2 regions of the Mixta sp. BE291 genome follow, and region 1 is predicted to be linked to the other one. Evidence: predicted binding sites of a transcription regulator. Region 1 holds the regulator's gene; the other holds the start of a gene.
What was found. The regulator PurR, encoded in region 1, represses purine synthesis genes. The targets are predictions, from matches to a motif close to CANGCAAACGTTTGCNTG.
Positions count from the first base shown of each region.

Region 2: guaB (IMP dehydrogenase) is a predicted target of PurR. The motif match lies at 1,287-1,304, and genes of this name have one in related genera.

Region 1 is NZ_JAVDXN010000001.1:736,642-747,064, forward strand. It holds gene punC (purine nucleoside transporter PunC) at 1-1,130, opposite strand, end outside; gene punR (DNA-binding transcriptional activator PunR) at 1,241-2,149, shown strand; gene purR (HTH-type transcriptional repressor PurR) at 2,183-3,208, opposite strand; gene cydH (cytochrome bd-I oxidase subunit CydH) at 3,495-3,584, shown strand; gene J2X14_RS03575 (C40 family peptidase) at 3,645-4,451, opposite strand; gene J2X14_RS03580 (Grx4 family monothiol glutaredoxin) at 4,810-5,145, shown strand; gene rnt (ribonuclease T) at 5,203-5,877, opposite strand; gene gloA (lactoylglutathione lyase) at 5,979-6,386, opposite strand; gene eptA (phosphoethanolamine transferase EptA) at 6,696-8,330, opposite strand; gene J2X14_RS03600 (DUF1289 domain-containing protein) at 8,525-8,764, shown strand; gene J2X14_RS03605 (aldo/keto reductase) at 8,837-9,733, shown strand; gene sodC (superoxide dismutase [Cu-Zn] SodC) at 9,824-10,345, shown strand.
Region 2 is NZ_JAVDXN010000007.1:96,518-106,940, forward strand. It holds gene xseA (exodeoxyribonuclease VII large subunit) at 1-1,195, opposite strand, end outside; gene guaB (IMP dehydrogenase) at 1,365-2,831, shown strand; gene guaA (glutamine-hydrolyzing GMP synthase) at 2,900-4,480, shown strand; gene J2X14_RS16525 (cold-shock protein) at 4,677-5,162, shown strand; gene J2X14_RS16530 (YmjA family protein) at 5,235-5,480, shown strand; gene J2X14_RS16535 (amino acid permease) at 5,591-6,979, opposite strand; gene hutH (histidine ammonia-lyase) at 7,055-8,584, opposite strand; gene hutU (urocanate hydratase) at 8,586-10,271, opposite strand.

The DNA of each region.
Region 1 (10,423 bases):
TAGCCCAACGCGACCAGCAGAATGGTTGAGAACATCACCGAGCTGGTGGTCAGTAACGGATGGCGTAACCAGGAAGAGACCGCCAGGCTGGCAAAAAAGCACAGGCCCAGCTGCAGGCAGTTTTGCAGCGCAGCGGCTTTGCCGGTGTCATCCGGGAAGGGCAGCAGCGCATTGGCTACCACGATGGGATAAATAGCGCCATTCGCTAGCGCCATGCCGCAAAATGGAATTAACAATCCCCACAGCGTAACCCGATCGCTAAGCGAGACGATAAACAGCGCAGCTACGCTCACAGCATAAAAAACCAGCAGGAAGGGCAGCAGCGTGCGACCGCTGCGACGCTGCAGCGCCGAGCGACAGCCAAAGCCGCCTACCAGAAACGCCACGGTCTGCGGAAGATAGCTCAAACCAATATCGGCCGGGCTTAATCCCAAATCGTGCAGGATAAAGGGCGAACCGGTCAGCCAGGCGAAAAAGCTGGCGGAGCAGGCGGCATAAATCAGCACGTTGCCGCTGTAGATACGCGACGCCAGCAGACGGAAAAAACCGCTGCGCTGGCCGGTTGGCTCAGAGGCGGGCGCGCTTTTTTTCAGCTTCGCCGTCGCAAACAGCAGCGGAAGCGTTACCAGAAACAGCGTCAGAAAAATCGATCGCCATGAAAAGTGGCTCAGCAGCCAGGCGCCCAGCAGCGGCGCCAGCGCGGGCGACAGCGCGACCAGCGGCATAATGGTGGCGAAAACCCGATTCGCCTGCGCCCCGCGATAGCGATCCACTACCAGCGCCTGCCAGCTCACCGCCGCCGAGCAGACGCCCACCGCCTGCACAAAGCGCAGGATTAACATCTGCCAGGTGGTCTCCGCCCACAGCATCCCCGCACAGCCCAGCGCAAACAGCGCCAGACCCAGCAGCAAGATCGGTCGACGACCAAAACGGTCAGAGAGCGGTCCCCACAGCAGCTGCGCGCAGGCGAAACCGCCAAGGAACACGGTGAGGCTGGCGCTAATCACGCCGGCAGAGGTGTGAAAACTTTCCTGCATGGCGGTAAACGCGGGCAGGTACATATCGGTGGCGAGAAAACCCAGCGTACTGAGCAGCGCCAGATAGAGCATAAATCCTTTTGAAGCAGACATCACTTTCTCATTATTAGCAGGTGAACAGACCGCGCGAGGTTAAAGGATGTTTTTCTGATTGTGAAACGCTAAAATTTGCCGGTTGATATCAAAAATTTTGCAGGCAAAACATGTGGTCTGAATATGCACTGGAAGTGGTCGATGCCGTGGCGCGCAATGGCAGCTTCTCTGCCGCCGCCGAGGAGCTACATCGCGTACCCTCGGCCATCAGCTATACCGTACGTCAGCTGGAGTCCTGGCTGGCGGTGCCGCTTTTTGAGCGACGCCATCGCGACGTGGTACTCACTGAGGCAGGCGAGCTGTTTATTCGCGAAGGCCGTGCTGTTATCAAAAAAATGCTAGCCACGCGGCGGCAGTGCCAGCAGGTGGCGAATGGCTGGCGCGGGCAGTTAAGCATCGCCGTGGATCGCATTGTTAAGCCGCAGCGTACCCGTCAGCTGGTGCTTGATTTCTATCGGCACTTCCCGGATATGGAACTGCTGATCACGCCGGAAGTGTTTAACGGCGTTTGGGATGCGCTGGCGGACGAGCGGGTTGATGTGGCGATTGGCGCGACGCAGGCGATTCCGGTTGGCGGGCGCTTTGCCTTTCGCGATATGGGCGCGCTTAACTGGCGCTGCGTAGTAAGCGTTGATCATCCTTTAGCCAGCGTCAGCAGGCAGCTGGAGGATGATGATATTCGTCCCTGGCCCTCGCTGGTGCTGGAAGATACCTCGCGCGCATTGCCACGACGTACCACCTGGACGCTGGATAATCAGCGCCGTCTGGTGGTGCCCGACTGGGAAAGCGCGTTTGACTGCCTGCGTGCCGGGCTGTGTGTGGGCATGGTTCCCGGACATTTCGCCGCACCGCTGCTGAAAACCCGGCAGCTCACCGAGCTGGCGCTGCCGCAACCTTTTCCCGACAGCTTCTGTTGCGTCAGCTGGTCGGAGCAAAGCAGTTCGCCCGCGCTGCGCTGGCTGCTGGATTATCTTGGCGATACGGAAACGATCAATCGGGAATGGCTGCGGGAAGCGTAGCGGCTCAGGAACAGCGGTTCCTGAGCCTGAACCTTAGCGGCGGTAGTCGCGGAAGGGACCATCGGCGACAGAGCGGCGCTCAATCAGCGTAGGATGGACTTCAATGGTTTGCGATTCTTCACGTTTGCTGGTGATCCTGTCCAGCAGCATATCAAAAGCGGTTTCGCCCAGCTGCTCTTTCGGCTGATGCACTGTGGTCAGCGCAGGGGTAAAATAGCGGGCGTTGCGCACGTTATCGTAACCGATCACTGAAATATCCTGCGGCACGCGCAGTCCCAGCTCATCGGCGGCGCAAATCGCGCCCATCGCCATAATATCGCCGCCGCAGAAAACGGCGGTAGGGCGCTGCTTCTGCGCCAGGATTTGCTGCATAGCGCGATAGCCAGACTCTGGCTCAAAGTCGCCCTGAACGATCCACTCTTCGCGTACCGCAATGCTGGCCTCATTCAGCGCTTTGACAAAACCGGCGAAGCGCCCGCTGCCGGTGTTGCGTTCCATCTGACCGGGGATCACGCCGATATCACGATGTCCGCGCTCGATCAGATAGCGGCCAGCGAGATAGCCGCCCTGGAAAGCATTATCCAGCACGGTATCGGTAAAGTCGCCGCGCGATTCGCCCCAGTCCATGACTACCATAGGAATATTGCGGTTCTCCTCCAGCATCTTCAGCAGCGCTTCAGGATATTCGGAGCACATCACCAACAGGCCATCCACGCGCTTTTGCGCCATCATGGAAAGATAAGCCTGCTGTTTCTGTAAATCGTTATGGGCGTTGCCCAGAATCAGGGTATAGCCACGGGCGAAACAGCGCGTTTCCACCGCTTCGATAATCTCAGCGAAATAGGGCGCCTCGCTGGACGTCGCCAACAGGCCGATCGATTTAGTGTGGTTGACTTTCAGGCTGCGTGCGACCGCACTGGGCGAATAGTGTAGTTCTTTGATGGCTGCCCACACGGCCTCACGGGTTTCTTCCGCGACAAAACGGGTTTTATTGATGACGTGCGATACCGTGGTGGTAGAAACGCCGGCACGCTTTGCGACATCTTTGATTGTTGCCATTAAAAAGATACTCCTGCGCCTATCGTAATAGTTTGATAAGGCTAATGTTAATCGTTTGCGTCCCGATAGCGTTATTCAGCACGCGTATGGGTTATCATCAGGCGGGCTGAGGTACGTCTTAGCGGCGGGACGTCTTAAAATAAGGGTCGTCGACAACGGTGGTTTTGGTCGTTGCGCAACGCAAGGCGGGGATTCTACCAAGCTGGCGCAAAGAAAACGAGATTTTTACCAGGGAGTATGGGAAAATCTATACCGTTATTTTTTGTGTGGTTAAAGGAGAGGCCAAATGAGCACGGATTTAAAACTATCAATAGGCACCACGGTGGCGGCATTACTGGTGATCATGGCGTTTAGCTTCACCGCCGTTATCAATTAATCGCCAGCCAGAAATAAAAAAAGCCTGTCATATGACAGGCTTTTTTGTTGCGCAACCGCGTTAGCGAATGGTGCGCGGCGTCATCACGCGGCGAGCGCCAACGTAGTGCCGCTGCCAGTAATCATCGCTCAGCTGGCTAATCTGGATATCTTTACCGGTGCGCGGCGACTGGATAAAGCGTCCGTTACCGAGATAGACGCCGACGTGATCGGCTGCGCCACGATTATTAATGCGGAAGAACACCAGATCGCCTTTTTCCAGCGCTTCACGGTTAATCGATGCCGCATCACGCAGGTGGTACATTTCATTAGCGGTGCGGGGAATTTTAAACTTCACCACATCTTTATAGGCGTACCAGACCAAACCGCTACAGTCGAAACCGGTATGAGGCGAGGTGCCTCCCCACTGATAGGGCTTACCTAACTGGCTCATCAGTTTGTTCATCGCCGTTTCACGCGCCTTTTGATAGCGCTCACGATGCGCCTTGCTCATCTCCAGCGGGCCGCGCTTAGCGACTACAGCGGTTTTTTTCTCGCCGCGCTGGCGACCATAGCGCTGTTTGCTTTTTTTACTGATGCTTTTTTTTACGCTGGTGGTTTTAACCGCGCTACGACTCTTTTTCGTGCTGGCTGTGGCAACCGTGGCAGGTTTACTTTTCTTCTTTAGCTTGTTTTTTTCGACGCTGGCCGGACGGGCTTTTTTACTGGTGGTTTTTACCACCCGGCGCTTGCGACGGTCGTCGTCGCGGGCGGCTTTTTTATCAATTTTATGCTGAGTGGCTTTGACTGGCGCCTGCGGGGATGCCTCGGCAACGTTAAAAAAGAGTTGAGCAACGGTCAGCATAAAAAGCGTAATCAATAAACGCATGGTGTGGTTACACTCAAAGCGCAGTGATAGCGCAAGGTTAATCTTATTTCTGCCATAGCGACAGACTCCTGAAGGGCCAATTCTAATCGAACTTTTTGCGAAAAGATAAAGCCTTTTTTAGTGAAATAAACTTTAAATGCATATAGATGTAAAAATAAGCGTAAACAGGCGGTTATCTCAGCAAAGTTATTGCCAGGTATTAACCACCGCGCAATGCATCGCGCTGATACGGGTTATTTTGCTGTGACAAGCCGCTACAATAACCCGCGTCATTTAACCTTACAGAAAATGTCGTTTTCAGCAACCCGCTACAGTCGCTACAATCAATAGACACGAAGCATGCTATTTAAGGAAGGCAATTATGAGTACTGTTGAAAAAATTCAGCGCCAGATCGCAGAAAACCCGATTCTGCTTTACATGAAAGGCTCGCCGAAGTTACCCAGCTGTGGCTTTTCGGCGCAAACGGTTCAGGCTCTCTCTGCCTGTGGCGAGCGCTTCGCCTATGTGGATATCCTGCAAAGCCCTGACATTCGTGCTGAGCTGCCGAAATATGCTAACTGGCCCACCTTCCCGCAGCTGTGGGTAGATGGCGAACTGGTTGGCGGCTGCGATATCGTGATCGAGATGTTCCAGCGCGGCGAACTGCAGACGCTGATTAAAGAAACAGCAGAAAAATATAAAGAAGCGGAATAAATTTTCCGCTTACAACAGCAAAGGGCGCTTCAGGCGCCCTTTTTTACGGCGGACGGACTATTCACCGTCGCTGATTTCAGCAGGCTGTTCCTCATCGACCGGCAGCGGCGGCCAGCCGCCCAGACGTTTCCAGCGGTTTACCAGCTCGCAAAACAGCTCCGCCGTGCGCTCAGTGTCATACAGCGCCGAGTGCGCCTGGCTGGCGTCAAAAGCGATGCCTGCGGCCTTACAGGCTTTCGCCAGCACCGTCTGACCCACTACCAGCCCGCTCAGGGCCGCGGTATCAAAGGTGGCGAACGGATGAAACGGATTGCGCTTTAGCGCCGTTCGCTCAGCGGCGGCCATCATAAAACTGTGATCGAAATTGGCATTATGCGCAACGACAATGGCGCGATTGCAGCCCTGATCCTTTATGCCTTTGCGCACCTGTTTAAAGATAGCGTGCAGCGCATCATATTCATTGACCGCGCCGCGCAGCGGATTCTCAGGATCGATACCATTGAACGCCAGCGCCTCCGGATGCAGAATCGCGCCCGCAAAAGGCTCGACGTGAAAATGCAGCGTCTGGTCGCGTTGCAGCCAGCCATTTTCATCCATTTTCAACGTAACGGCGGCAATTTCCAGCAGTGCATCGGTTTTGGCGTTAAATCCGGCGGTTTCGATATCAATTACCACTGGATAAAAGCCGCGGAAGCGGTCAGATAATGCGTTCAGTTGTTTCGATTCAGACATCAGGATCTCATTGGCGAAAAAATGCAGCGCGCATTATGGCAAATTTCGCCAGGGGTTGCAGCAGCAGGAAAAAGAAGGGCGCCCGCAGGCGCCCAAAAAACTTAGTGGCCGAGGCCATGACCAGCGTGTTCGTTCTCAATCAGTTCGATTTTGTAACCGTCCGGGTCTTCAACAAAGGCGATAACGGTGTTGCCGCCTTTAACCGGGCCCGCTTCACGGGTCACTTTACCGCCCGCCTGACGAATTCGTTCGCAGGTTGCTGCGACATCATCCACGCCCAGCGCGATATGGCCATAGGCGTTGCCGAGATCATAGTGATCCACACCCCAGTTATAGGTCAGCTCAATCACTGCGCCTTCGCTTTCGTCGGTATAGCCAACAAACGCCAGGTTATATTTATATTCCTGATTTTCACTTTCGCGCAGCAGACGCATGCCCAGCACGCGAGTATAGAAATCCAGGGAACGTTGCATATCGCCAACGCGCAGCATGGTGTGAAGTAAGCGCATAATAGTCTCCAAAAAGGGGGTCATCATCCGATGACGGTCAAAAAAGCTTAGTATAGCTGCCTGTTACCAGACGGGAAAACCCACGATAGCCTTCAGTAGACCGGTCGTCTTGAAGCGGGTTTTTTAATTTAGCGCTCCGGCAACAGCTGCAAAATTGCCTGGAGCGCGTGGATTAACGCACTGCCCCCGTGTCATGTTTTGCTCGGCAAACAGAGCCATTTACCCCTGGCAAGCGGCTGTACACGGGCAGCCTGTGGGCCGTTTTATTCATGGCGCTCAGGGTAATAGACCAGTTGGTCTAATGCAACCTTAATGCGCCTGGCATCTTTTCAGCAGGTCAAGCTGTGGCTGATAAAGGCTGGTCTGCACGTTAACCATCCCTAACAGCGTATGAAAAACATTATCCTGCGAGATCTCATCCTGTTGCGCATGCTGTCGCAGGCAGGCTTGGTTAATGCCGAAAGTCCGGGCGTAATCGGCAGAGAGCCACAACAGGAAAGGGATGTGCGTCTGCTGGCTGGGCGCAAACAGATAAGGCGTGCCATGCAAATACATACCATGCTCGCCCAACGACTCACCATGGTCGGAGAGATAGATCAGCGCCACGTTAAAGCGCTGCTGATACGTTTTCAACAACTCGATAGTGTCGCTCAGCATCGCGTCGGTGTAGAGCAGCGTATTGTCATAAGTGTTCACCAGCGCCTGATGATCGCAATCCTGAATCTGTTTGCTGTCGCAGGTCGGCGTAAAGCGGCGCAGCGCGGGCGGATAACGTAAATAGTAAGCGGGGCCGTGACTGCCCATCTGATGCAGCACAATCACCGAATCATCCTTCACGCCATCAATATAGTGCGATAAACGATGCAGCAGCACTTCATCCAGGCAGGCGTCGTTGCGGCAAAGATCGGTAAGTTTCCATAAGGTCATATCGCTATGCGGAATACGGTCACAGGCACCTTTACAGCCGCCATCGTTCTCACGCCACATCACGTTGATGCCCGCATGGGCCAGCACATCCATTAAGCCTTCCTGATGATGCGCCAGGTTGGCGTTATAGTGCGCGCGCGTCATACCGGAAAACATACAGGGCACGGAGATCGCGGTTTCTGTTCCGCATGAGCTGGCGTGCTGATAGTAGATCACGTTCTGCTGTTTCAGTCTGGGATTGGTTTCCCGCGGGTAGCCGCCCAGCGAGAAGTTTTCCGCCCGCGCGGTTTCGCCCAGCACAAAAATAACCAGCGTCTTTTTCTCGGCGGCGTCGATAAGCGGGCCTTTTTGCGCATCCTGTCCGATGCGAACCAGCGCTTTACTGCCCTGTAGCCAGCGATTATCAGCATAATTAATCACGCCGCTAACGACGTTGGCGGGCGTGACCATTTTCACCAGGCCTTTATTATTGCGGAACAGCGAGGCGTAATCTTTATACATCAGGGCGGCAATCAGCAAAATTGTCAGCAGGCAGCTGATAGACCATAAGCCGCGCATCGCCAGAGCAAACCACCAGGGGCGTGTCGGCGTGATTTTAGTCACGCAAACAAGCAGCGCAGGAATGACGCCCAGCGCCAGCAACCATAACAGATAACGCAAGCTCAGCAGCGCGGTGGCTTCCTGCAAATCGGTTTCAAAAACGTTTTGCACCATATTGGTGTCAATCACCGTGCCGAAACTGTACATAAAATAGTTTGCCGCCGCACCGCACAGCAGCAGAATAATCAGCAGCGGCTTGCGGATCCAGGGCAACGCCAGCAGGTTAAAAATCAGCATAAAGGCGCAAAACAGCACCAGCGGAATCGAGGCGATAAACAGATAATCGTGCAGATGCGCACGCGGCGTGCGTTCTGCCGCGCGAATAATAAACTGAGCATTAAGAATAAAAGTAAAAAACAGCGCGCAGGCGACAAGGAACCACGATTCATTACAGCGTATTTTTTTCAGCATTCGCATCGTTAAACAAAATTGAACATTGCATATAGTCTGGCCTAAAAACCTTAATAAAACCTTAATGCAGGGTTAATGAGTGCGGGGCAAGGGGAATCATTCGTACTGCTTAACGGCGGCACACGGTAATTTTATGGCCAGGCTTGCGCTTCAGCCTGAAGCTGTCTTGAATAAAAGAAGGTGTTTACTCAGGAGGCGATGTGGCAGAGCAGCTTGAATTCTTCCCGGTGCCCAGCCCGTGCCGGGGTATTTGTCAGTCCGATGCGCGCGGCTACTGTCGTGGCTGCCTGCGCAGCCGTGAAGAGCGCTTTAACTGGATGCAATATAGCGATGCGCAGAAGCGCGACGTGCTGCGCCTCTGTCGCCAGCGCTGGCTACGCCTGCACCGCAATGAAAAACCTGCCGCGCCTGAGGAACCCCAACAGCCGTCACTGTTTTGATATCTTTCCCTTTTTTTCTCGGACGTCGGCGTATACTGCCTGTCATTAACCATGATTCGCAGAGGAAAAGAGATGACAGAACGCGTGCAGGTTGCGCCACAGGGGCCAGCGTTTTCCCGTCTGGTGATGGGCTACTGGCGGTTAATGGAGTGGCAGATGTCTGCTCAGCAGCTGACGACATTTATCGAGCAGCATCTGGCGCTGGGCATTACCACCGTCGATCATGCCGATATTTATGGCGATTATCAGTGTGAGGCCGCTTTCGGCGCGGCGCTGCGTCTGGACCCTTCGTTGCGTCAGCGGCTGGAGCTGGTCACCAAATGTGGCATCGCGACTACCGCTAAACCCGAAAACCAGCTGGGTCACTACATTACCGATGGCGATCATATTATCCGCAGTGCGGAAGCCTCGTTGCGTCATTTTTCTACCGATTATCTCGATCTGCTGCTGATTCATCGCCCCGACCCGTTAATGGACGCGGATGAGATCGCTGAAGCCTTTAGCGCGCTGCATCAGAGCGGCAAAGTACGCCATTTCGGCGTCTCCAATTTCACCCCGGCGCAGTTTGCGCTGTTACAGTCGCGCCTGCCGTTTACGCTGGCGACCAACCAGGTGGAAATCTCGCCGCTTTGCCAGGATACCCTGCTGGATGGCACGCTCGACCAGTGTCAGCAGCTGCGGATAAAGCCGATGGCCTGGTCCTGCCTTGGCGGTGGGCGTCTGTTCAGCGAAGAGAAATTTGCCCCGTTACGCGCTGAGCTGCGCGCCGTGGCTGAGGAAATCGGCGCTGAATCGGTTGAACAGGTGGTTTACGCCTGGATTATGCGCCTGCCTTCGCTGCCGCTGCCGATTATCGGCTCAGGAAAAATTGAGCGCGTACGCGCGGCGCAACAGGCCCTGAACCTTCAGCTGAGTCGCCAGCAGTGGTTCCGTATTCGTAAAGCCGCGCTGGGTTATGACGTGCCGTAAAGTAACGCAAAAAAAGCGGCGTAATGCAGCTAAACCCTGATTTTCCGCCAGACTGTAGAGGCAAGCTGACATTAATCTGCAGGAGGTAAGATGAAATATTCTGGTTTAGCAGCGTTAACGCTGCTGGTATGTGGCTACGCCCAGGCGGCTAGCCAGGAAGTGACACTGCACAGCGTCAATGAAAAGGGGATTGGCGCAGAGGTCGGTAGCGTAAAAATCGATGAAACAGCCTATGGACTGACGTTTACGCCAAATCTTGCGCAGCTGCCGCCGGGCATTCATGGTTTCCACGTTCATGCTAACGGCAGCTGTGAGCCTGCGACCACCGACGGTAAAACCGTGCCAGCGGGCGCGGCGGGCGGCCACTTTGACCCACAAAACAGCGGCAAGCACCTCGGCCCGTGGGGCGAGGGGCATCTGGGCGATCTCCCGGCGCTGTACGTGGATGCCGAGGGCAAATCGACCTATCCGGTGCTGGCACCGCGCCTGAAAAAAGTCAGTGAAATTTCCGGCAAAGCGCTGATGGTGCACATGGGCGGCGATAATCATAGCGATCATCCGCAGCCGCTGGGTGGCGGTGGCGCGCGTTATGCCTGTGGCGTGATTAAATAAGCTTACTCAGTAAGGTGCTGCTCGATTCTACTGCGCGGAGCGGGCAACATAATATCAGATTACGGCCCTTGCTGCGTA
Region 2 (10,423 bases), on a different contig from region 1:
GCGGGCTGACGCCTTCCAGATGCGCCGCCAGTATGCCAAAGCGCTGTTTCTCTTCGCTCAGCCGCTGCTGCATCGCCTGCGTCAGGCGATAATGCCATTGCTGAAGCTGCTGCTGCGCCTGGTTAATATTGCGCTGCGGCTGCTGTGCCGCCAGACGCTGCGTCAGGCGATCCTGCTGTCGCGTGGCGTTACGCAGCCGTAGCTGCATCGCTTCATCCAGTCGTCGCTGCAGCCGGAATAGGGTGGTTTGCTGGCGCGCCAGCCGCAGCTGCGGATGCTGCTGTTGCAAACGATGCTGCAAGCGGGTAAACGTGCGCTGCTGCTGGGCGAGATAGTAATCCATCGCCATTTCCAGCCGCGTCTGCTGCGACTGAAGCTGACGCAGCAGTTCTACCTGATTGCGGCTGATGATTTCCGCCGCGGCCGAAGGCGTTGGCGCACGCAGGTCAGCAACAAAATCAGCAATGGTGACGTCGGTTTCATGGCCCACGGCGCTGACAATTGGAATTCGGCTGGCAAAGATAGCGCGCGCCACGCGCTCATCGTTGAAACACCACAAATCCTCCAGCGAGCCGCCGCCGCGCCCGACAATCAGCACGTCGCACTCATTGCGCCGGTTAGCCAACTCAATGGCACGCACAATGGCGGCGGGCGCCTCGTTACCCTGCACCACCGTGGGGTAGATGATTACCGGCAGCGAGGGATCGCGGCGATGCAGTACACGCAACACGTCATGCAGCGCCGCACCGGTGGCGGAGGTGATAACGCCTACCTGGCGCGCCGGATCGGGCAGCGGCTGCTTATGCTGTTGCTCGAACAGGCCCTCCGCCGCCAGCCGCTGTTTCAGCTGTTCAAATTGCTGTTGCAGCAGCCCTTCGCCAGCGGGATGCATGCTCTCGACTATTAGCTGATAATCGCCGCGCGGCTCATAAAGCGTGACCGTGGCGCGCACCAGCACCTGTTGCCCGTGCTGCGGACGAAAGGTGACGCGCCGGTTGCTGTTACGAAACATCGCGCTGCGCACCTGGGCGGTATCGTCTTTGAGCGTAAAGTACCAGTGACCGGAAGCCGGCTGCGTAAAGTTGGAGATCTCTGCGCTGAGCCAGATATGACCCATTTCGCCTTCCAGCAGCTGACGCACCGTGGTGTTAAGGCGGCTAACGGTAAAAATATTGGCGGAAGGAGGTAGCGACATGTGATAGGGATCAAATAATAAATCAGCGAGTTAATCAGTCGATACTACATGGCTGATAACGAGGATCAAGACATTTACTGAAAAAAAGCTGGAGGCAACCGATTACGCCCTGTATAATGCCGCGGCAATATTTTATCTGTTCTCATTCACCCCAGGTTGAGATATTGCCATGCTACGAATCGCTAAAGAAGCACTCACTTTTGACGACGTTTTGCTCGTTCCTGCTCACTCTACTGTCCTGCCTAACACGGCTGACCTCAGTACCCAACTGACCAAAAAAATTCGTCTGAACATTCCAATGCTCTCTGCTGCTATGGATACCGTGACCGAAGCGGGTCTGGCTATCGCACTGGCGCAGGAAGGCGGGCTGGGCTTTATCCACAAAAATATGTCCATTGAGCGCCAGGCGGAAGAAGTGCGCAAGGTGAAGAAACATGAAAGCGGCGTGGTGACCGATCCACAAACCGTTCTGCCGACCACTACGCTGCGCGAAGTAAAAGAACTCACCGAGCGTAACGGTTTTGCCGGTTATCCGGTGGTGAGTGATGATAACCGCCTGGTGGGCATTATCACCGGTCGCGACGTGCGTTTCGTTACCGATCTGAACCTGCCGGTCACGGCGGTAATGACGCCGAAAGAGCGCCTGGTGACGGTGAAAGAGGGTGAGGCGCGTGAAGTCGTGCTGCAGAAAATGCACGAGAAGCGCGTAGAAAAAGCGCTGGTAGTGGATGACAGCTTCTGCCTGCTGGGCATGATCACCGTAAAAGATTTCCAGAAGGCAGAGCGTAAACCGCTGGCCTGTAAAGATGAGCATGGCCGCCTGCGCGTTGGCGCGGCGGTAGGCGCGGGTGCCGGTAACGAAGCGCGCGTGGATGCGCTGGTTGCCGCAGGCGTTGACGTGCTGCTGATTGACTCTTCTCATGGCCATTCCGAAGGCGTGCTGCAGCGCATTCGCGAAACCCGCGCTAAATATCCCGATCTGCAAATCATTGGCGGCAACGTGGCCACCGGCGCAGGCGCACGTGCGCTGGCCGAGGCGGGCGTAAGCGCGGTGAAAGTGGGTATTGGTCCTGGCTCTATCTGTACCACGCGTATCGTGACCGGCGTTGGCGTGCCGCAGATCACCGCAGTTTCTGACGCGGTAGAAGCGCTGGAAGGCACCGGCGTGCCGGTGATTGCCGATGGCGGCATTCGTTTCTCCGGCGATATCGCTAAAGCGATTGCTGCGGGCGCCGCCTGCGTGATGGTGGGCTCGATGCTGGCCGGAACGGAAGAATCACCGGGCGAAATCGAACTCTATCAGGGTCGTGCGTTTAAATCCTATCGCGGTATGGGTTCGCTGGGCGCGATGTCCAAAGGCTCTTCCGATCGTTATTTCCAGAGCGATAACGCGGCAGATAAACTGGTGCCGGAAGGGATCGAAGGCCGCGTGGCTTATAAAGGCCGCCTGAAAGAGATCGTTCATCAGCAGATGGGCGGCCTGCGCTCTTGTATGGGGCTGACCGGTTGCGCCACCATCGACGAGCTGCGCACCAAAGCAGAATTTGTTCGCATCAGCGGCGCTGGCATTTCGGAAAGCCACGTTCATGACGTGACCATCACGAAAGAGTCGCCGAACTACCGCATGGGATCTTAATCCCGAACCTTTCTCGCCCGGCCTTAGCCGGGCGCTTTTGTTAAGTCTATCGCCCTGGAATTGCCTTAATGACGACGGAAAATATTCATAAGCACCGTATTTTAATCCTCGATTTTGGTTCGCAGTATACCCAGCTGGTTGCGCGTCGCGTGCGTGAGCTGGGCGTTTACTGTGAGCTTTGGGCGTGGGATGTTACCGAAGAACAGATCCGCGGATTTAAGCCGAGCGGCATCATTCTTTCCGGCGGCCCGGAAAGCACCACCGAACTGGATAGCCCGCGCGCGCCGGAGTATGTCTTTAACGCTGGCGTCCCGGTTCTGGGCGTTTGCTATGGCATGCAGACCATGGCGATGCAGCTGGGCGGGTCGGTTGAAGGCTCCCACGAACGCGAGTTCGGCTATGCGCAGGTAGAAGTCAGAACCGACAGCGCGCTGGTGCGCGGTATTGAAGATTCTGTCAGCGCTGCTGGCCTGCCGCTGCTGGATGTCTGGATGAGCCACGGTGATAAAGTCACTGCGATTCCGTCTGACTTTGTTACCGTCGCCAGCACCGAGACCTGTCCGTTTGCCATTATGGCCAACGAAGAAAAACGCTTTTATGGCGTACAGTTCCACCCGGAAGTGACCCATACCCGTCAGGGTCTGCGTATGCTGGAGCGTTTTGTGCGCGACATCTGCCAGTGCGAAGCGCTGTGGACGCCAGCAAAAATCATTGAGGATATCGTTGATCGTCTGCGCGATCAGGTGGGCGACGATAAGGTGATCCTTGGCCTTTCCGGCGGCGTCGATTCCTCCGTGACGGCGATGCTGCTGCATCGCGCCATCGGCGATCGTCTGACTTGCGTATTCGTTGATAACGGTCTGCTGCGTCTCAACGAAGCCGAGCAGGTAATGGATATGTTCGGCGATCATTTCGGCCTGAATATTATCCACGTACCGGCGGAGGCGCGCTTCCTGGATGCGCTGGCGGGCATTGATGAGCCGGAAGCCAAACGTAAAACCATCGGCCGTGTGTTTGTTGAAGTGTTTGATGAGCAGGCGACCCATCTCACCGAGGTGAAATGGCTGGCGCAGGGCACCATCTATCCGGACGTGATCGAATCCGCCGCCTCCGCAACCGGCAAGGCGCACGTGATTAAATCGCACCACAACGTGGGCGGTTTGCCGAAAGAGATGAAGCTGGGCCTGGTAGAGCCGCTGAAAGAGCTGTTCAAGGATGAAGTGCGTAAGATTGGCCTGGAGCTGGGCCTGCCTTACGATATGCTTTACCGCCATCCGTTCCCAGGGCCGGGCCTTGGCGTGCGCGTATTGGGCGAAGTGAAGAAAGAGTATTGCGATCTGCTGCGTCGCGCTGACGCTATCTTTATTGAAGAGCTGCGTAAAGCCGATCTCTATAACAAGGTGAGCCAGGCCTTTACCGTCTTCCTGCCGGTACGCTCGGTGGGCGTGATGGGCGACGGGCGTAAATATGACTGGGTGGTTTCACTGCGTGCGGTAGAAACCATCGACTTTATGACCGCGCACTGGGCGCATCTGCCATATGAGTTCCTCGGCCGCGTCTCTAACCGTATCATCAATGAAGTGAACGGCATTTCCCGCGTGGTTTACGATATTTCCGGTAAGCCGCCCGCCACGATTGAGTGGGAATGATTTAACGTCTGGCAACAGCCTGCACGTATAAGCAGTAAAAAATCTCTAAGCCCGCGTAACTGCGGGCTTTTTTGTGCCTGATATTTTCTGATGCCTTCTTCAGCCAGACTGACACCAAAGGCGTAGTCTACGCAGAGATTGTGTTTTACACTGCGCGCTGCAAAAATTGAGTAGATAAACGGTTAATCAGGCGGTAATGGCGATGAAAGGAACGATCACAACGTGGTTTGAAGATAAAGGTTTTGGGTTTATCAAAGATGAGAACGGTGACAACCGTTATTTTCATGTGATTAAGGTCGCCAATCCTGAGCTGATCAAGAAAGATGCGGCGGTGACTTTTGAACCCACAACCAATAACAAGGGCCTGTCAGCCTATGCGGTAAAAGTCATCCCCGAGAGTAAATACATCTATATTGCGGGCGAGCGCCTTAAGCTGACGGCGATCAAATCTTATCTGGTGTATAGCGAGGAAGTGCCTGCCGATACCCGCATCGATAAAGAAAACACGGTGCTGTCGGTTGGGGGGCTGATGAACAATATCAGGCCGAAAACCAATGTGAAGCCTGGTGACATGCGCTCGCTGAAGAAGCTGGCGATTACCACCTTTCAGGGAACGACATTAATCTTCACCGAAGATGAAATCGACATCGAAGAGACGGTAAAACTGCTTAAGCTAAAATAAGTTGGTGTGACGTTGTGCCGACAAACGGTGCAAGCAGCAACTGACATAGACCTTAACCCCTGGGGATCACCTATGAACAACGACATACCGCTGAAATATTATGACATCGTGGATGAGTACGCGACGGAAACCGCAAAGCCGCTGGGCGAGTCAGAGCCGGACGCGCTGGCGCGCTACTTCCAGCTGCTGCTGACCCGCCTGATGAACAACGAAGAGATCAGTGAGAGCGCGCAGCAGGAGATGGCCGCTGAAGCCGGGATTGATGCCGGGCGCATCGATGAAATAGCGGAGTTCCTGAATCAATGGGGCAATGAGTAGCGCCTGATTTTATGTCAGCGCGTAAGCAGCCTGTAGAGCAGAGCCGGGAAGACTGGCATAACGGCTAAAAATGTCGTTATGCCTTTTACCAAAAATTCAGCCTTTAACCTTCAGCCTTCCGGCTGCTCCAGCGCCATCGGCTTCAGCTGCTTTTTAATCCGCCAAAAGTAGAATACCGTCAGCATCGCCAGCCATACCAGACCGGCGATCAGCGCCAGCCGGGTTTCCGCCACCGCGCCCAGCACGCCAATCACCAACAGCATAAACAGCAGCGTTATCACCGGTGCGACCGGCCAGAACGGAACGGGAAAGCGTATCTCCTGACGCTGCTGCGCAGATAAACTGCGGCGCATCGCGAAATGGGATAACAGGATCATCAGCCAGACCCAGATGGTGGCAAAAGCCGCCAGCGACGCGATCAACACAAACACCTGCTCAGGGATCAAATAGTTAAGTACTACCGCCGCCAGCAACGCCACCATCAGCACCACCACCGTCATCCAGGGCACGCCGTTACTGGCGATACGCAGGAAACTTTTTGGCGCCATGCCTTCCTTCGCCATGCCGTACATCATGCGTCCGGCCCCGAAAATATCGCTGTTAATCGCTGAAATCGTTGCGCTAATCACAATGATATTCAGCACGCTGGCGGCGGCGGGCAGCCCCAGCCCATCAAAAATCAATACGAACGGGCTCCCCTGTTGACCGATGCCGTTCCACGGGAAGATCGCCATCAGGATCAGCAGGGTACAGACGTAAAACAGAATAATACGCAGCGGAATAGTATTAATCGCCTGAGGAATCACCTTCTGCGGATCGCGCGCTTCCGCAGCGGTAATGCCGATAATTTCGATGCCGCCAAAGGCAAACATCACGATGCCAAGCGAGGCGATCACGCCGCCCAGACCATCGGGCGCGAAGCCGCCGTGCGACCAGAGGTTTGCCACGCCGGTAGCCGGGAAGCTGTCGCCAAAACCAAACAGAATAATACCGGCCCCGGCGACAATCATGGCGAAAATCGCTGTAACTTTAATCAGCGACAGCCAAAACTCCATCTCGCCAAATACCCGCACGTGACAGAGGTTCAGCGCGCCAATAAAGCAGATGATGCTTAATACCCAGATCCAGCGCGGCACGTCGGGATACCAAAGCCCCATATAAACGCCGAACGCGGTGACATCCGCCAGGCAGACAATGATCATCTCAAAGGTATAGGTCCAGCCGGTAATAAAACCCGCCAGCGGGCCTAAATAGTGGCGGGCATAGCTGCTGAAGGAGCCGGAGATCGGATGGCGCACCGCCATTTCACCCAGCGCGCGCATAACGATGAATACCGCCGCGCCGCCCGCCAGATAAGCCAATAACACGGCGGGCCCGGCCATTTGAATGGCGGCGGCGGAACCATAAAACAGCCCGGTGCCAATCGCCGAACCCAGCGCGATAAAGCGGATGTGGCGCGCGCTAAGGCCGCGCAGCAGATGTGACGTAGGTTGTTGCATATCAAAGCCCTGAAAAGAGTGGAATATGCGCATAGCTGCCGGGAACATTTTCCCGGCAGAGCAGGGGGACAACGATTACAGATAGCTGGGCAGGATGGCAGGCAGCAGTGCCGTCAGATGACGCGCGCTTAATAGCTCAGCGGCGCGCTCGATATCCGGCGCAAAGAAACGATCCTGCGTATAGTGGGTGACCTGTTCGCGCAGCAGATGGCGGGCCTTCTCCAGCGTCGGGCTGGTTTTTAACCCCTCACGCAAGTCGATGCCCTGACAGGCCGCAAGCCACTCTACGGCAACCACACCGCGCGTGTTAGCGGCCATCTCCCACAGACGCCGACCGGCAGCGGGTGCCATCGAAACGTGATCTTCCTGATTGGCGGAGGTCGGCAAGCTATCGACGCTGTGCGGGTGCGCCAGCGCTTTGTTCTCACTGGCCAGCGCGGCAGCGGTAACCTGCGCGATCATAAAGCCGGAGTTAACGCCGCCGTTTTTTACCAGGAAGGGCGGGAGCTGCGACATATGTTTATCCATCATCAGCGCGACGCGTCGTTCGGAAAGCGCGCCAATCTCCGCAATCGCCAGCGCGATATTGTCTGCCGCCATTGCCACCGGCTCGGCGTGGAAGTTGCCGCCCGATATCACTTCGTTTTCCTCAGCAAACACCAGCGGGTTATCAGAAACCGCGTTTGCCTCAATCAATAACACTTCTGCGGCCTGGCGCAGCTGGGTCAGGCAGGCGCCCATCACCTGGGGCTGGCAACGCAGCGAATAAGGATCCTGAACTTTGCTGCAATGTTGATGTGACTGAGCGATCTCGCTGCTATCGGTTAACAGCGCACGGAACAGCGTGGCGGTATCGATTTGCCCACGCTGGCCGCGTGCCTCATGGATACGCGCATCGAACGGACGGCGCGAGCCCAGCACTGCTTCGGTGGTGAGCGCGCCGCAGACCACCGCCGAGGCGAACAGATCTTCTGCTTCAAACAGGCCGCGCAGCGCAAAGGCGGTAGACGTCTGGGTGCCGTTAAGCAGCGCCAGCCCCTCTTTAGCCGCCAGCGTAAGCGGCTCCAGCCCGGCTTTTTTCAGCGCTTCCGCCGAAGGCAGCCACTCGCCCTGGTAACGCGCCTGGCCTTCACCCAGTAACGTTAACGACATATGCGCCAGCGGCGCAAGATCGCCCGATGCCCCTACCGATCCTTTCGCGGGAATCAAGGGATAAACCTGTGCATTCACCAGCGCGATCAGTGCCTGAATCACGCTGATGCGAATGCCGGAAAAGCCGCGTGCCAGGCTGTTGATTTTCAATACCATCATCAGGCGAACCAGGCTATCGTCCAGCGGCGCGCCAATGCCCGCCGCATGAGAAAGCACCAGCGAACGCTGAAGATTTTCCAGATCCTCCGCCGGGATACGCGTCTGCGCCAACAGACCAAAACCGGTATTAATACCGTAGGCGGTACGGCCTTCTGCAAGAATCGTATTAACGCTGCGTACGCTGTTGTCGATCGCCGGTATCGCGCGCTCATCCAACGTAATAAAAACCGGATGGCTGTAGATCTCACGCAGTTGGGCAAGCGTCAGCGTGCCGGGGTTAAGGGTGAGGTTCATATCAACGTTTCTCCTGAGTCGCCGCGATCATCGGCAGGTTAAGCTGTTGTTCTACCGCGCAATCAATAGCGATGTCGTAACCGGCATCGGCATGGCGCATTACGCCGGTGGCCGGATCGTTATGCAGCACGCGGGCGATACGGGCGGCCGCCTCGTCGCTGCCGTCGCACACAATCACCATGCCAGCATGCTGAGAAAAGCCCATGCCCACGCCGCCGCCATGATGCAGGGAAACCCAGGTCGCGCCGCTGGCGGTATTCAGCAGCGCATTCAACAGCGGCCAGTCAGACACCGCATCAGAACCATCACGCATGGCTTCGGTTTCGCGGTTAGGGCTGGCGACCGAACCTGAATCAAGATGGTCGCGGCCAATAACGATGGGCGCGGAAACCTCGCCGCTGCGCACCATTTCGTTAAATGCCAGACCCAGCTTCTGCCGCCATTCCAGGCCTACCCAGCAAATGCGCGCAGGCAAACCCTGAAAGCTGATGCGCTCGCGTGCCATATCCAGCCAGTGGTGCAGATGCTTATCATCGTTAATCAGTTCTTTGACTTTGGCGTCGGTTTTATAAATGTCCTGCGGATCGCCGGAAAGGGCGGCCCAGCGGAACGGGCCGATACCACGGCAGAACAGCGGGCGGATATAGGCAGGCACAAAACCAGGGAAATCGAAGGCGTTGGCTACGCCCATCTCTTTAGCCATTTGACGAATATTGTTGCCGTAATCGAAAACCGGAATGCCCAGCGCTTTAAATGCCAGCATCGCACGCACGTGGTCGGCCATAGAGCGTTTAGCCGCCTCGATAACCGCCTGCGGCTCGCTTTGCGCCCGTTGCTGATATTCTTCCCAGCGCCAGCCCTGCGGCAGATAACCGTGCAGCGGATCGTGCGCGCTGGTTTGATCGGTGACCATATCGGGACGCACGCCGCGCTTGACCAGCTCCGGCAGGATCTCCGCTGCGTTAGCGCACAGCGCCACCGACACCGCCCGACCTTCCGCGGTATATTTCTGTATGCGATTGAGCGCATCATCCAGCGAATCGGCCTGCTCATCGACATAGCGCGTACGCAGACGGAAATCGATACGGCTTTGCTGGCATTCAATATTCAGCGAGCAGGCCCCCGCCAGCGTCGCCGCCATCGGCTGCGCGCCGCCCATTCCGCCCAGTCCGGCAGTCAGGATCCAGCGCCCCTGCAGATTGCCGTGGTAATGCTGACGGCCCGCTTCGACAAAGGTCTCGTAGGTGCCCTGCACGATGCCCTGGCTGCCGATATAGATCCAGCTTCCCGCCGTCATCTGGCCATACATCGCCAGCCCTTTGGCATCCAGCTCATTGAAATGCTCCCAGCTGGCCCAGTGCGGCACCAGGTTTGAGTTGGCGATCAGCACGCGCGGCGCGTTTTCATGGGTTTTAAACACCCCAACCGGCTTGCCGGACTGAATCAGCAGCGTCTCATCGTTTTCCAGCTTTTTAAGCGTGGCGACGATGGCGTCAAAGCACTCCCAGTTACGCGCCGCTCGGCCAATACCGCCGTATACCACCAGCTCGTACGGATTCTCCGCCACGTCCGGATCGAGGTTATTCATCAACATACGCAGCGGCGCTTCGGTGAGCCAGCTTTTGGCATTCAGCGTGGTGCCACGCGGGGCGCGGATCTCCTGCTCGCGGTATTTGCTTTGCGACATCGCGGTTAACTCCTGATGGTTGCATTCAATAAATTAGCTGTTCGACGGGGCGAAACAGATAAGGATTGCAAACACATATACTTGTATAGACAAATACGCGCAAGTTGATATTTAACAAATAATACACATTTTAAACCATTATAAATCAATAA